DNA from 3 places in the Streptomyces sp. NBC_00523 genome. Region 1 is predicted to be linked to each of the others. Evidence: predicted binding sites of a transcription regulator. Region 1 holds the regulator's gene; each other region holds the start of a gene.

Region 1 (4,257 bases):
CGGCGGTCTTCTCGCACCGGATCACCGCGCCGCAGAAACCGGTGACCGCCTCCTCCACGACCAGATCGGTCTCGGCGGGCACCTCCGGGGCGGGGGCGGACTTCTTCCACGGCGGGGTCAGATCGGGCTGGTAGCTGCGCATCGCACGACGATAAGCGGGGGACGACCTACGACACGCCGAACCGCCCAGCCAGTGCGGCCCGCTGGGCCCGGACGAACGCCGCGTCCACCACCGCCCCGTGCCCCGGTACGTACAACGCGCCGTCCCCGCCCAGCTCCAGCAGCCGGTCCAGCGCGGCCGGCCAGCGCGCGGGGCTGGCGTCCGGACCGGCCTGGGGCTCGCCCGACTCCTCGACCAGGTCCCCGCAGAACACCAGCGCGGGGGAGCCCGGGACCAGCACTGCCAGGTCGTGGCCGCTGTGCGCCGCGCCCACGTTCACCAGGACCACCTCCCGGCCGCCGCCCAGGTCCACCGTCAGCTCCCCGCGCACCTCGTGGCGCGGGGCCACCAGCACATCGGCGGACTCGGCCGCGTCCGCCTCGGGCAGGCCTTGGGCCACCGCGTCCGCGTACAGCTCACCGGCCCCGTGACGCAGCAGTTCCGCCGTGCCCTCGGAGCCGTACACCCGGGCCCCGGCGAACGCGGCCGTGCCCAGCACATGGTCGAAGTGGGGGTGACTGAGTGCGATGTGCGTCACCCTCCGGCCGAGCAGCGCCTCGGCCTGGGTGCGCAGTTCCACGCCCTCGCGCAGTGACGCACCGGTGTCACAGAGCAGCACCCCGTCCGGACCGGCCACCAGCAGGGCCGTCGCGTCCCAGACCGGAAGGCGCCGGCGGCCCGTTCCGTGACCCAGCCGCTCCCATCCGAAGTCTTCCCAAGAGGCATCCATACGGCGACGCTATCGGCAGCGACCTGCGCGGCAGCGAGGTAGCGTGGCCGGTCGCCCTTGCTAGGGCACCACCCCGTCGCCGTACACTGGCCGGGGATCGCTGGCACTCGTACGCACCGAGTGCCAGGAGGAATCCCGGGAACGGCCCGGGAACACCGACGTGGACAGCTGGAGGTGTGCGCGCGATGCTCAGCGAACGCAGACTCGAAGTGCTGCGCGCGATCGTCCAGGACTACGTCGGGACCGAGGAGCCCGTCGGCTCCAAGGCGCTCACGGAGCGGCACAAGCTGGGGGTCTCCCCGGCGACCGTCCGCAACGACATGGCGGTGCTGGAGGAGGAGGGCTTCATCGCCCAGCCCCACACCAGCGCCGGGCGCATCCCGACGGACAAGGGCTACCGGCTCTTCGTGGACAAGCTGGCGGGCGTCAAGCCCCTCTCCTCGCCCGAGCGCCGCGCCATTCAGAACTTCCTCGACGGCGCGGTCGACCTGGACGACGTCGTGGGCCGCACCGTACGGCTGCTCGCGCAGCTGACCCGGCAGGTCGCCGTCGTGCAGTACCCCTCGCTGACCCGTTCGACGGTGCGGCACGTGGAGCTGCTGTCCCTGGCCCCGGCGCGGCTGATGCTCGTGCTGATCACGGACACCGGACGGGTCGAACAGCGGCTGGTGGACTGCCCGGCGCCGTTCGGCGAGACCTCGCTCGCCGATCTGCGGGCCCGGCTCAACAGCCGGGTGGTGGGGCGCCGGTTCGCCGACGTCCCGCAGCTGGTGCAGGACCTGCCGGAATCCTTCGAGAGCGAGGACCGGGGAACCGTGTCCACCGTCCTCTCGATCCTGCTCGAAACGCTTGTCGAGGAGACGGAGGAGCGGCTGATGATCGGCGGCACCTCCAACCTCACCCGCTTCGGACACGACTTCCCTGTGATGATCCGGCCGGTGCTCGAAGCACTGGAGGAACAGGTCGTGCTGCTGAAGCTGCTCGGCGAGGCCAAGGACTCGGGCATGACCGTACGCATCGGGCACGAGAACGCCCACGAGGGCCTCAACTCCACGTCCGTCGTCGCGGTCGGCTACGGTTCGGGCGACGAGGCAGTCGCCAAACTCGGCGTGGTCGGACCGACCCGCATGGACTACCCCGGAACGATGGGAGCGGTACGCGCAGTGGCACGTTACGTCGGACAGATCCTGGCGGAGTCGTAAGTGGCCACGGACTACTACGCCGTACTCGGCGTGCGCCGCGACGCTTCCCAGGACGAGATCAAGAAGGCATTCCGGAGGCTCGCCCGCGAGCTGCACCCGGACGTCAACCCCGATCCGAAGACCCAGGAGCGGTTCAAGGAGATCAACGCCGCTTACGAGGTCCTGTCGGACGCGCAGAAGAAGCAGGTCTACGACCTCGGCGGAGACCCGCTCTCGCAGTCCGGCGGCGCCGGTGCGGGCGGCTTCGGCCAGGGCGGCTTCGGCAACTTCTCCGACATCATGGACGCGTTCTTCGGCACGTCGTCGCAGCGCGGGCCCCGCTCGCGCACCCGGCGCGGCCAGGACGCCATGATCCGGCTGGAGATCGACCTCGCCGAGGCGGCCTTCGGCACCACCAAGGACATCCAGGTCGACACCGCCGTCGTCTGCACCACGTGCAGCGGCGAGGGCGCGGCCCCGGGCACCTCGGCGCAGACCTGCGACATGTGCCGCGGCCGCGGTGAGGTCTCCCAGGTCACCCGGTCCTTCCTCGGCCAGGTCATGACCTCCCGCCCCTGCCCCCAGTGCCAGGGCTTCGGTACGGTCGTGCCGACCCCGTGCCCGGAGTGCGCCGGTGACGGCCGCATCCGCTCGCGGCGCACGCTGACCGTGAAGATCCCCGCCGGTGTCGACAACGGCACCCGCATCCAGCTCGCGGGCGAGGGCGAGGTCGGCCCCGGCGGCGGCCCCGCCGGAGACCTCTACGTCGAGATCCACGAGCTGCCGCACGCGGTGTTCCAGCGCCGCGGCGACGACCTGCACTGCACGGTCACCATCCCCATGACGGCGGCGGCCCTCGGCACCAAGGTGCCGCTGGAGACGCTGGACGGCCTGGAGGAGGTCGACATCCGGCCGGGCACCCAGTCCGGCCAGTCGGTCCCGCTGCACGGGCGCGGCATCACCCACCTGCGGGGCGGCGGACGCGGCGACCTGATCGTGCACGTCGAGGTGACCACTCCGGTCAAGCTCGACCCCGAGCAGGAACGCCTGCTGCGCGAACTGTCCAAGCTGCGTGGCGAGGAGCGGCCCACCGGTCAGTTCCAGCCGGGCCAGCAGGGCCTGTTCTCCCGCCTGAAGGACGCCTTCAACGGCCGCTGACGGCTTGCGGCGCGACGGTACGGGCCCGGCCTCCGGGCCCGTACCGTCGCACCGCGACCGGCCAAAACGCTGCCGTGGGGCGGGCATCACGGGACAGGAAGGACATGACACGATGCGGTCATGCCCTCCGCGCTGACCGCTCTCTGCCGGTATCCCCTCGTGCAGGCCCCCATGGCCGGCGGTCCGTCCTGCCCGCAGCTCGCCGCCGCCGTCTCCGAGGCCGGTGCGCTGGGCTTCCTGGCCGCCGGATACAAGACGGCGGACGCCCTGCGCGACGAGATCCAGCAGGTGCGCGCCCTGACCGGGCAGCCCTTCGGCGTCAACCTCTTCATGCCGCAGTGCGAACCGGCGGACCCCGCCGCGCTGGAGGACTACCGCCACCGGCTCGCGGACGAGGTGGGCCGTTACGAGACCGGGCTCGGCGACCCGGACGTCCCCGGCGACGACGGTTACGAGGACAAGCTCGCCGTCCTCCTCGAAGCCCCGGTCCCGGTCGTCTCCTTCACCTTCGGCTGCCCCTCGCGCGACACGCTCGACGCGTTCGCGGCCGCCGGTACGTACACCGTCGTCACGGTCACCTCGCCGGAGGAGGCCCAGGCCGCCGAGTGGGCCGGGGCCGACGCCGTCTGCGCCCAGGGCACCGAGGCGGGCGGCCACCGCTCCACGTTCCACGACGACCCGGCGACCGAGGACGGCGGCACCGGGCTGCTGAGCCTGGTCGCCCAGGTCCGCGAGACCGTGCAGATACCGGTCGTCGCCGCGGGCGGCCTGATGCGCGGCGCCCAGATCGCCGCCGTCCTCGCGGCGGGCGCCGACGCCGCCCAGCTCGGCACCGCCTTCCTGGCCTGCCCGGAGTCCGGCGCCCACGTCCTGCACAAACAGGCCCTGACCAACCCGCTGTTCGTCCGGACCACCCTGACCAGGGCCTTCTCCGGGCGCCCGGCACGCGGCCTGGTCAACCGCTTCGTGCGCGAGCACGGCCCGTACGCCCCCGCCGCCTACCCCCAGGTCCACCACATGACCTCCGT
Region 2 (4,257 bases), 1.7 Mb from region 1:
CGTCATGGCCGCGGTGTACGGCGGTGAGCTGGTCGGCATCGAGGGCAACTACGACGACGTCAACCGCTTCTGCTCCGAGCTCATCGGCGACCCGCTGGGCGAGGGCTGGGGGTTCGTCAACGTCAACCTGCGTCCGTACTACGGCGAGGGTTCCAAGACGCTCGCGTACGAGATCTGCGAGCAGCTCGGCTGGCAGCTGCCCGACCAGATCGTCATCCCGATCGCGTCCGGCTCGCAGCTCACGAAGATCGACAAGGGCCTCCAGGAGCTGATCAAGCTCGGCCTGGTCGAGGACAAGCCGTACAAGATCTTCGGCGCCCAGGCCGAGGGCTGCTCCCCGGTCTCCACCGCCTTCAAGGCCGGTCACGACGTGGTCCGCCCGCAGAAGCCGAACACGATCGCCAAGTCCCTCGCGATCGGCAACCCGGCCGACGGCCCGTACGTCCTGGACATCGCCCGCCGCACCGGCGGCGCCGTCGAGGACGTCAACGACGAGCAGGTCGTGGACGCGATCAAGCTGCTGGCCCGCACCGAGGGCATCTTCGCCGAGACGGCGGGCGGGGTGACGGTCGGCGTGACGAAGAAGCTGATCGACGCGGGCCTGCTCGACCCGGCGCTCACCACCGTCGTCCTGAACACGGGTGACGGCCTCAAGACGCTGGACGCGGTGGCCGACACCTCGCAGGCGACCGCCACGATCCGCCCGAGCCTGGACGCCTTCCGCGCCGCCGGACTCGCCACCAGCTGACCACCCGAGACTTCAGGAAGGCACCGCCATGAGCGTCAAGGTCCGCATTCCCACCATCCTCCGCACCTACACCGGCGGCCAGGCCGAGGTTCCGGCCGAGGGTGCGACCCTCTCCGAGGTCATCGCCTCGCTGGAGAAGGACCACCCGGGCATCGCCGCCCGCGTGCTGGACGACCAGGGCAAGCTGCGCCGCTTCGTCAACGTGTACGTCAACGACGACGACGTGCGTTTTGAAGGCGGCCTGGACGCGGCCACCCCGGACGGTGCCGGCGTCTCGATCATCCCCGCGGTGGCCGGCGGCTGCTGAGCCCAAAGCTCCGTAGCGTCACCGCAATTGCCCCCTCCGCGAGAGAAGCGGAGGGGGCAATTCTGCATGGTTGAGCGGGGTAGAGTGTGGGAAGTCCCCTTCGCTGCCCGTGCCCCTCGCATATGAGAATGCGCCGCGCCACGATCAGAAGCAGCCAATGTGCCTGCGCCTCTTGCGCCTTAAGTCGCCTTTGTCGGGCCCGACTTGCCCCGCAAACTCATGAATTCCTCATATTCGGGCGATCGGCGCTGCGCAGAATTGTCGTCCGATTGACCTGTTGCACAGGGCAGTTGGGCAGATACATTCAGCCGCGGTCGACGCGCTTCGGCGCACACACGTTACAGGGGAGTTAGGCATGGCTCAGGGCACCGTCAAGTGGTTCAACGCGGAGAAGGGGTACGGCTTCATCGCGGTCGACGGTGGTGCGGATGTATTCGTCCACTACAGCGCGATCCAGATGGACGGGTACCGCACCCTCGAAGAAGGTCAGCGGGTCGAGTTCGAGATCTCGCAGGGCCAGAAGGGGCCGCAGGCGGACATGGTCAAGCTCGCCGTCGGCTGAGCCCGGCACGGCACGTCGGCCGCGACGCCACGCACGTACGAAGGGTCCGTACCTAGGGGTACGGGCCCTTCGCGTTGCCCAGGTGCGTCCTGGGGTCGCCGGGGTTGTCCACACTCCGGCCGGGGGCGCTTGCACTCTCGGGGGTCGAGTGCTAATCATTGGGCTTAGCACTCTCCAGGTGAGAGTGACAGAATTTTGGACCGGGCCGGTGAGGCCCGCAGGCCAGGCGGGAAGGAACCGCAGGGCACGCAGGCCGTCCGTCGCGGGCGCCACTCGGTCCGGAGCAATCCACCCCTGTCCGGGAGGACCACTTCACATGGCCAAGATCATCGCGTTCGACGAGGAGGCCCGGCGCGGTCTCGAGCGCGGCATGAACCAGCTCGCCGACGCCGTCAAGGTCACCCTTGGCCCCAAGGGCCGCAACGTCGTCCTCGAGAAGAAGTGGGGCGCCCCCACGATCACCAACGATGGTGTTTCCATCGCCAAGGAGATCGAGCTGGAGGACCCGTACGAGAAGATCGGTGCGGAGCTGGTCAAGGAGGTCGCCAAGAAGACGGACGACGTCGCCGGCGACGGTACGACCACCGCCACCGTTCTCGCCCAGGCGCTCGTCCGCGAGGGCCTGCGCAACGTGGCCGCGGGTGCGAACCCGATGGCTCTCAAGCGGGGCATCGAGAAGGCCGTCGAGGCCGTCTCCGCCGCCCTCCTGGAGCAGGCCAAGGACGTGGAGACCAAGGAGCAGATCGCTTCGACCGCCTCCATCTCCGCCGCCGACACCCAGATCGGCGAGCTCATCGCCGAGGCCATGGACAAGGTCGGCAAGGAAGGCGTCATCACCGTCGAGGAGTCCCAGACCTTCGGTCTGGAGCTGGAGCTCACCGAGGGTATGCGCTTCGACAAGGGCTACATCTCGGCGTACTTCGCCACCGACATGGAGCGCATGGAGTCGTCCCTGGACGACCCGTACATCCTGATCGTCAACTCCAAGGTCAGCAACGTGAAGGACCTCCTTCCGCTGCTGGAGAAGGTCATGCAGTCCGGCAAGCCGCTGCTGATCATCGCCGAGGACGTCGAGGGCGAGGCCCTGTCGACCCTGGTCGTCAACAAGATCCGCGGCACCTTCAAGTCCGTCGCCGTCAAGGCCCCGGGCTTCGGCGACCGCCGCAAGGCCATGCTCGGTGACATCGCCATCCTCACGGGCGGCACCGTCATCTCCGAGGAGGTCGGCCTCAAGCTGGAGAACGCCGGTCTCGACCTGCTCGGCCGCGCCCGCAAGGTCGTCATCACCAAGGACGAGACGACGATCGTCGACGGCGCCGGTGACAGCGACCAGGTCCAGGGCCGCGTCAACCAGATCCGTGCCGAGATCGAGAACTCCGACTCGGACTACGACCGCGAGAAGCTCCAGGAGCGCCTGGCGAAGCTGGCCGGCGGCGTGGCGGTCATCAAGGCCGGTGCCGCCACCGAGGTCGAGCTCAAGGAGCGCAAGCACCGCATCGAGGACGCGGTGCGCAACGCCAAGGCCGCCGTCGAGGAGGGCATCGTCGCCGGTGGTGGCGTGGCTCTGCTCCAGGCCTCGGCCGTCTTCGAGAAGCTGGAGCTCTCGGGCGACGAGGCGACCGGCGCCAACGCCGTCAAGCTCGCGCTGGAGGCCCCGCTGAAGCAGATCGCCGTCAACGGTGGTCTCGAGGGTGGCGTCGTCGTGGAGAAGGTGCGCAACCTGGCCGTCGGCCACGGTCTGAACGCCGCGACCGGCGAGTACGTCGACATGATCGCCGAGGGCATCCTCGACCCGGCGAAGGTCACGCGTTCCGCGCTGCAGAACGCCGCGTCGATCGCCGCGCTGTTCCTCACCACCGAGGCCGTCATCGCTGACAAGCCGGAGAAGGCCGCCGCGGCCGCTCCGGGCGGCATGCCGGGCGGTGACATGGACTTCTGATCCTGACGGATCGGCAGTTCCAGCAGTACCGAGCACCGGCCCCCGGGGATGCGTCCCCGGGGGCCGGTGTCTTTGTGTGTACGTGTACGCGTGGGAGCTCAGCCCGCGTCGAGGCCGTCCACGAGGCGGGTGAGGAAGCGGTCGAACATCGCGTCCGGGGTGACCGGCCGCCCCGCCGTCGCCAGCGCGTCCGCGAGCTCCGGATGGCTGCCGTCCGCCGCGACCTCCGCCAGATACACCGCCTCGGCGGCCGCCCGCCCGGGGTCCTGGGCCGCGCGGGCCTGGCCGACCTCGTAGGCCACATGGGCCGCCACGAAGGACGTGAGCTGGGCGAAGATCTCCAGCCGGGCCGCCCCGTCGAGCCCGATGGGCCGCAGCGCCGCGAGGGCGTGCTCCACGAAGGCGAGCGTGCGGGGGCCCAGGGTGCGGCGGGCCTGCACGGCGGCGGGCAGCCAGGGGTGGCGGAGCATGTTCGCGCGCTGGTGGCGGCCGATGGTCTTGAGGTCGGCGCGCCAGTCGCCGGTGAGCGGGCCGTCCGTCGGCAGCTCACCGGAGACGTGGTCGATCATCAGGTCGAGCAGCGTCTCCTTGTCGGGGGCGTAGCTGTACAGCGACATGACGCCGGCGCCCACCTCCGCGGCGACCCGCCGCATGGTGACCGCGTCGATGCCCTCGGCGTCCGCGACGGCGACCGCGGCGGC
Region 3 (4,257 bases), 2.1 Mb from region 1:
GCGGTGGCGTCCACCGCTGAAGCCTTTTCGGCCCCTCCGTGTGAGCCACCCGGGGGACCGCGCGCGCCCGGCGGCGGTGTCGTAGCCGATGCCCCGTCACGTACTGGCAGGATCCGGCGCCATGCAGCCAGTACGACAAAAGGACAAATTGGCCATGAATGGGCGTGAAACGGGTCCGGCGACGGGCGGGCGGCAGCGGGTACGGAGTCGCCTGCGACGCAGGCCGGGTTACGCGGTCCTCGCCGCGCTCCTGGTCGCCGCCGCCGCGTCCGGCTGCGCGGCCGGGGAGGACTCGGGCGCCGCGGCCCGGAGCGCGAAGGCCCAGGCGGGGCAGCCGGGCGCCCCGGCGGGACAGCCGGGCGCGCAGGCGGAACCGGCGGCCGGGGCGCTCGGCACCCGTGCGGCGCAGGCGGAGCGGGCCAGGCTCGCGCAGGCCGCCCGCGCGGTCGCCGCCAAGAAGTGGGACCTGGCGGCCACGCCGCTCGCGGCGCCCGTACCGCCCGCGAAGAAGCCGCACATCGCCACCCGCAAGGGCTTCGAGGTCGAGGGCCAGGACGACTCGCTGCCGCCGGTCTTCACCCGGGTCCCCACCACGGACAAGGTCGTCTTCCTGACCATGGACGACGGGGACGACAAGGACCCCGAGCTGCTGAAGATGATGGCGGAGCTGAACATCCCGTACAGCGCCTTCCTCACCGACTACCTGGTGCGCGACGACTACACGTACTTCGAGGACGCCCAGTCCCGGGGGACCGTGATCGGCAACCACACGCTCAACCACCGCTACCTGCCGGGCCTCTCGCGCGACGAGCAGAAGCGCGAGATCTGCGGCCAGCAGGACATCCTGGAGAAGCAGTTCGGCAAGCGGCCCCGGCTCTTCCGGCCGCCGTACGGCAACTACAACACCGACACGCTGAAGATCGCCAAGTCCTGCGGCATCACCGCCGTGCCGCTGTGGGAGGCGGAGGCGTTCCCCGACCGCATGGAGTGGCGCGAGGAGGACCAGAAGCTGCACCCCGGCGACATCATCCTCACCCATTTCCGGGGCAAGGCGGACTGGAAGGGGAGCATGCCCGACCTGGTCCGGTCCGTCATGAAGGTCATCACGGACCAGGGTTACTCGGTGGCCCGCCTGGAGGACTACGTTTAGGAGGCGGCGTACGCACGGGCGTCCCCGGGCTCCGGGTGCGCGTCCTCGTAGGCGCTGTGCCAGGCCCTCAGCGTGAGCACCAGCAGCAGGCATACGCCGATCAGCTGGACGACGCCCGCGATCGGCAGCCCGTGGCGCAGCAGCACCACGCCGATCACACAGGCCGCCGCGGTGAGGGCGGCGAGGACGAGAGTGCCGGACCAGTCCATCCCGGGCGGTCCGGCCTCCGCCATGTCCGGGTTCGGCGGCCGGGGGGCGGAGCCCGTGTACGCCCAGAGGGCGATCCCGCTGAGCAGCGTCTCCAGCGCGATGAGCAGTACCCCGAGCACCGCGTCGAGGCAGCCGGTCACCACCGGGCCGGGGCGCGGTGGGGCCGAACGGTCGGAGGGTCGTATGCGCATGACGCCACCGTCCACCTGGAACGGTCCGGGTGGTCCCCGCGTTGTCCCTACGGTGTCCGGAACGTTGCACGGCCGCAGCCGTACGGAGGGGCGGGCGCCCACGTACGCCACGAGGGGCGTGAATTGGCACTCCGCTTGACCGAGTGCTAATCGCGGTCATAGTCTCAGTGCTGGCACTCCCTACTGGAGAGTGCCAGCAGTACTGTGCGACCGGCAGGTCCGGCACCCGCGACGACGGGCCACCTGGTCGCCGACCCAAAGACTGTTAAACCCCGTGAGATCTCCGAAGGGGGAGACCGGATCGTGTCGACCGCCAGCTCCAAGGTTGCGATCAAGCCGCTCGAGGACCGCATTGTGGTCCAGCCGCTCGACGCCGAGCAGACCACGGCCTCCGGCCTGGTTATCCCGGACACCGCCAAGGAGAAGCCCCAGGAGGGCGTCGTCCTGGCCGTGGGCCCGGGCCGCTTCGAGAACGGCGAGCGCCTGCCGCTCGACGTCAAGACCGGCGATGTCGTGCTGTACAGCAAGTACGGCGGCACCGAGGTGAAGTACAACGGCGAGGAGTACCTCGTCCTCTCGGCGCGCGACGTCCTCGCGATCATCGAGAAGTAATTCACCCACGTTTGCTTCTGTTCTGCGCCCCTGGCCCCCTGCGACATCACTAGCCGGGCGGCAGGGGCGCAGTTCTTGTTTTTGAGAGGAACAGTTCAGCTCCATGGCGAAGATCCTGAAGTTCGACGAGGACGCCCGTCGCGCCCTTGAGCGCGGCGTCAACAAGCTTGCCGACACGGTCAAGGTGACGATCGGCCCCAAGGGCCGCAACGTCGTCATCGACAAGAAGTTCGGTGCCCCCACCATCACCAACGACGGTGTCACCATCGCGCGCGAGGTCGAGCTGGACGACCCGTACGAGAACCTCGGCGCCCAGCTGGTGAAGGAGGTCGCCACCAAGACGAACGACGTCGCGGGTGACGGCACCACCACCGCCACCGTCCTGGCCCAGGCGCTCGTCCGCGAGGGTCTGCGCAACGTCGCCGCCGGCGCCTCCCCGGCCGCCCTGAAGAAGGGCATCGACGCCGCGGTCAAGGCCGTGTCCGAGGAGCTCCTCGCGACCGCCCGCCCGATCGACGACAAGTCCGACATCGCCGCCGTCGCCGCGCTCTCCGCGCAGGACCCGCAGGTCGGCGAGCTCATCGCGGACGCGATGGACAAGGTCGGCAAGGACGGTGTCATCACCGTCGAGGAGTCCAACACCTTCGGTCTGGACCTCGACTTCACCGAGGGCATGGCCTTCGACAAGGGCTACCTGTCCCCGTACATGGTGACCGACCAGGAGCGTATGGAGGCCGTCCTCGACGACCCGTACATCCTGATCCACCAGGGCAAGATCGGCTCGATCCAGGAGCTGCTGCCGCTCCTGGAGAAGGTCATTCAGTCCGGTGGCTCCAAGCCGCTGCTGATCATCGCCGAGGACGTCGAGGGCGAGGCCCTGTCGACCCTGGTCGTCAACAAGATCCGCGGCACGTTCAACGCCGTCGCCGTCAAGGCGCCGGGCTTCGGTGACCGCCGCAAGGCCATGCTCGGCGACATCGCCACCCTCACCGGTGCGACCGTCATCGCCGAGGAGGTCGGCCTCAAGCTCGACCAGGCCGGTCTGGACGTGCTGGGCACCGCCCGCCGCGTGACCGTCACCAAGGACGACACCACCATCGTCGACGGTGGCGGCAAGTCCGACGAGGTCGCCGGCCGCGTCAACCAGATCAAGGCCGAGATCGACGCCACGGACTCCGACTGGGACCGCGAGAAGCTCCAGGAGCGCCTGGCGAAGCTGGCCGGCGGGGTCTGCGTGATCCGCGTCGGTGCGGCCACCGAGGTCGAGCTCAAGGAGAAGAAGCACCGTCTGGAGGACGCCATCTCCGCGACCCGCGCCGCGGTCGAGGAGGGCATCGTCTCCGGTGGTGGCTCCGCCATCGTCCACGCCGTCAAGGTCCTCGAGGGCAACCTCGGCAAGACCGGCGACGAGGCCACCGGTGTCGCGGTCGTCCGCCGCGCCGCCGTCGAGCCGCTGCGCTGGATCGCCGAGAACGCCGGCCTGGAGGGCTACGTCATCACCTCCAAGGTCTCCGAGCTCGACAAGGGCCAGGGCTTCAACGCCGCCACCGGCGAGTACGGCGACCTGGTCAAGGCCGGCGTCATCGACCCGGTCAAGGTCACCCGCTCCGCCCTGGAGAACGCCGCGTCCATCGCGTCGCTGCTGCTCACGACCGAGACCCTGGTCGTCGAGAAGCCGGCCGAGGAAGAGCCGGAGGCCGCGGGCCACGGCCACGGCCACTCGCACTAGCGGTTGGCTCAGAGAGGCCCGGCACCCCGCGAGGGGGCCGGGCCTCTCTGCTTGCGCGGGGGCTTCGTCATGGCTGCACCCGACAAAGATGTGGCGGACGTCTTTGCCCAGGACCCCACGCATGTGTCGGCTCTCGACGAGGAGACTCTGCAGAGTCGGGGACGGAGCATCCCCGCACCACTTCTGCAGAAGGACGGGCATGACTCTCGACGGCAAGAAGGTCCTGGTCCTCGGTGTCCTCACCGAACCCTCGATGGGCTTCCAGATCGCGAAATCCGTCATGGACCGCGGCGGCGACGTCATCGTGGCGAACGCCCCGGGCCGTCCCAGCAGCATCATGAAGCGGATCGTGACCCGCCTGCCGA

The links. The regulator HrcA, encoded in region 1, represses chaperone genes, less so after heat shock. The targets are predictions, from matches to a motif close to TTNGCACTCNGNNNNNCNGAGTGCNAA.
Region 2: groL (chaperonin GroEL) is a predicted target of HrcA. The motif match lies at 1,746-1,772, and genes of this name have one in related genera.
Region 3: groES (co-chaperone GroES) is a predicted target of HrcA. The motif match lies at 1,675-1,701, and genes of this name have one in related genera.

The regions. Positions count from the first base shown of each region.
Region 1 is NZ_CP107836.1:2,335,166-2,339,422, reverse strand. It holds gene OHS17_RS10605 (DUF3097 domain-containing protein) at 1-142, opposite strand, end outside; gene OHS17_RS10600 (MBL fold metallo-hydrolase) at 168-890, opposite strand; gene hrcA (heat-inducible transcriptional repressor HrcA) at 1,076-2,092, shown strand; gene dnaJ (molecular chaperone DnaJ) at 2,093-3,229, shown strand; gene OHS17_RS10585 (nitronate monooxygenase) at 3,350-4,257, shown strand, end outside.
Region 2 is NZ_CP107836.1:4,042,157-4,046,413, forward strand. It holds gene thrC (threonine synthase) at 1-748, shown strand, start outside; gene OHS17_RS18300 (MoaD/ThiS family protein) at 777-1,055, shown strand; gene OHS17_RS18305 (cold-shock protein) at 1,411-1,617, shown strand; gene groL (chaperonin GroEL) at 1,934-3,556, shown strand; gene OHS17_RS18315 (TetR/AcrR family transcriptional regulator C-terminal domain-containing protein) at 3,655-4,257, opposite strand, start outside.
Region 3 is NZ_CP107836.1:4,465,809-4,470,065, forward strand. It holds gene OHS17_RS20475 (hypothetical protein) at 1-20, shown strand, start outside; gene OHS17_RS20480 (polysaccharide deacetylase family protein) at 122-1,150, shown strand; gene OHS17_RS20485 (DUF6234 family protein) at 1,147-1,551, opposite strand; gene groES (co-chaperone GroES) at 1,855-2,163, shown strand; gene groL (chaperonin GroEL) at 2,267-3,892, shown strand; gene fabI (enoyl-ACP reductase FabI) at 4,092-4,257, shown strand, end outside.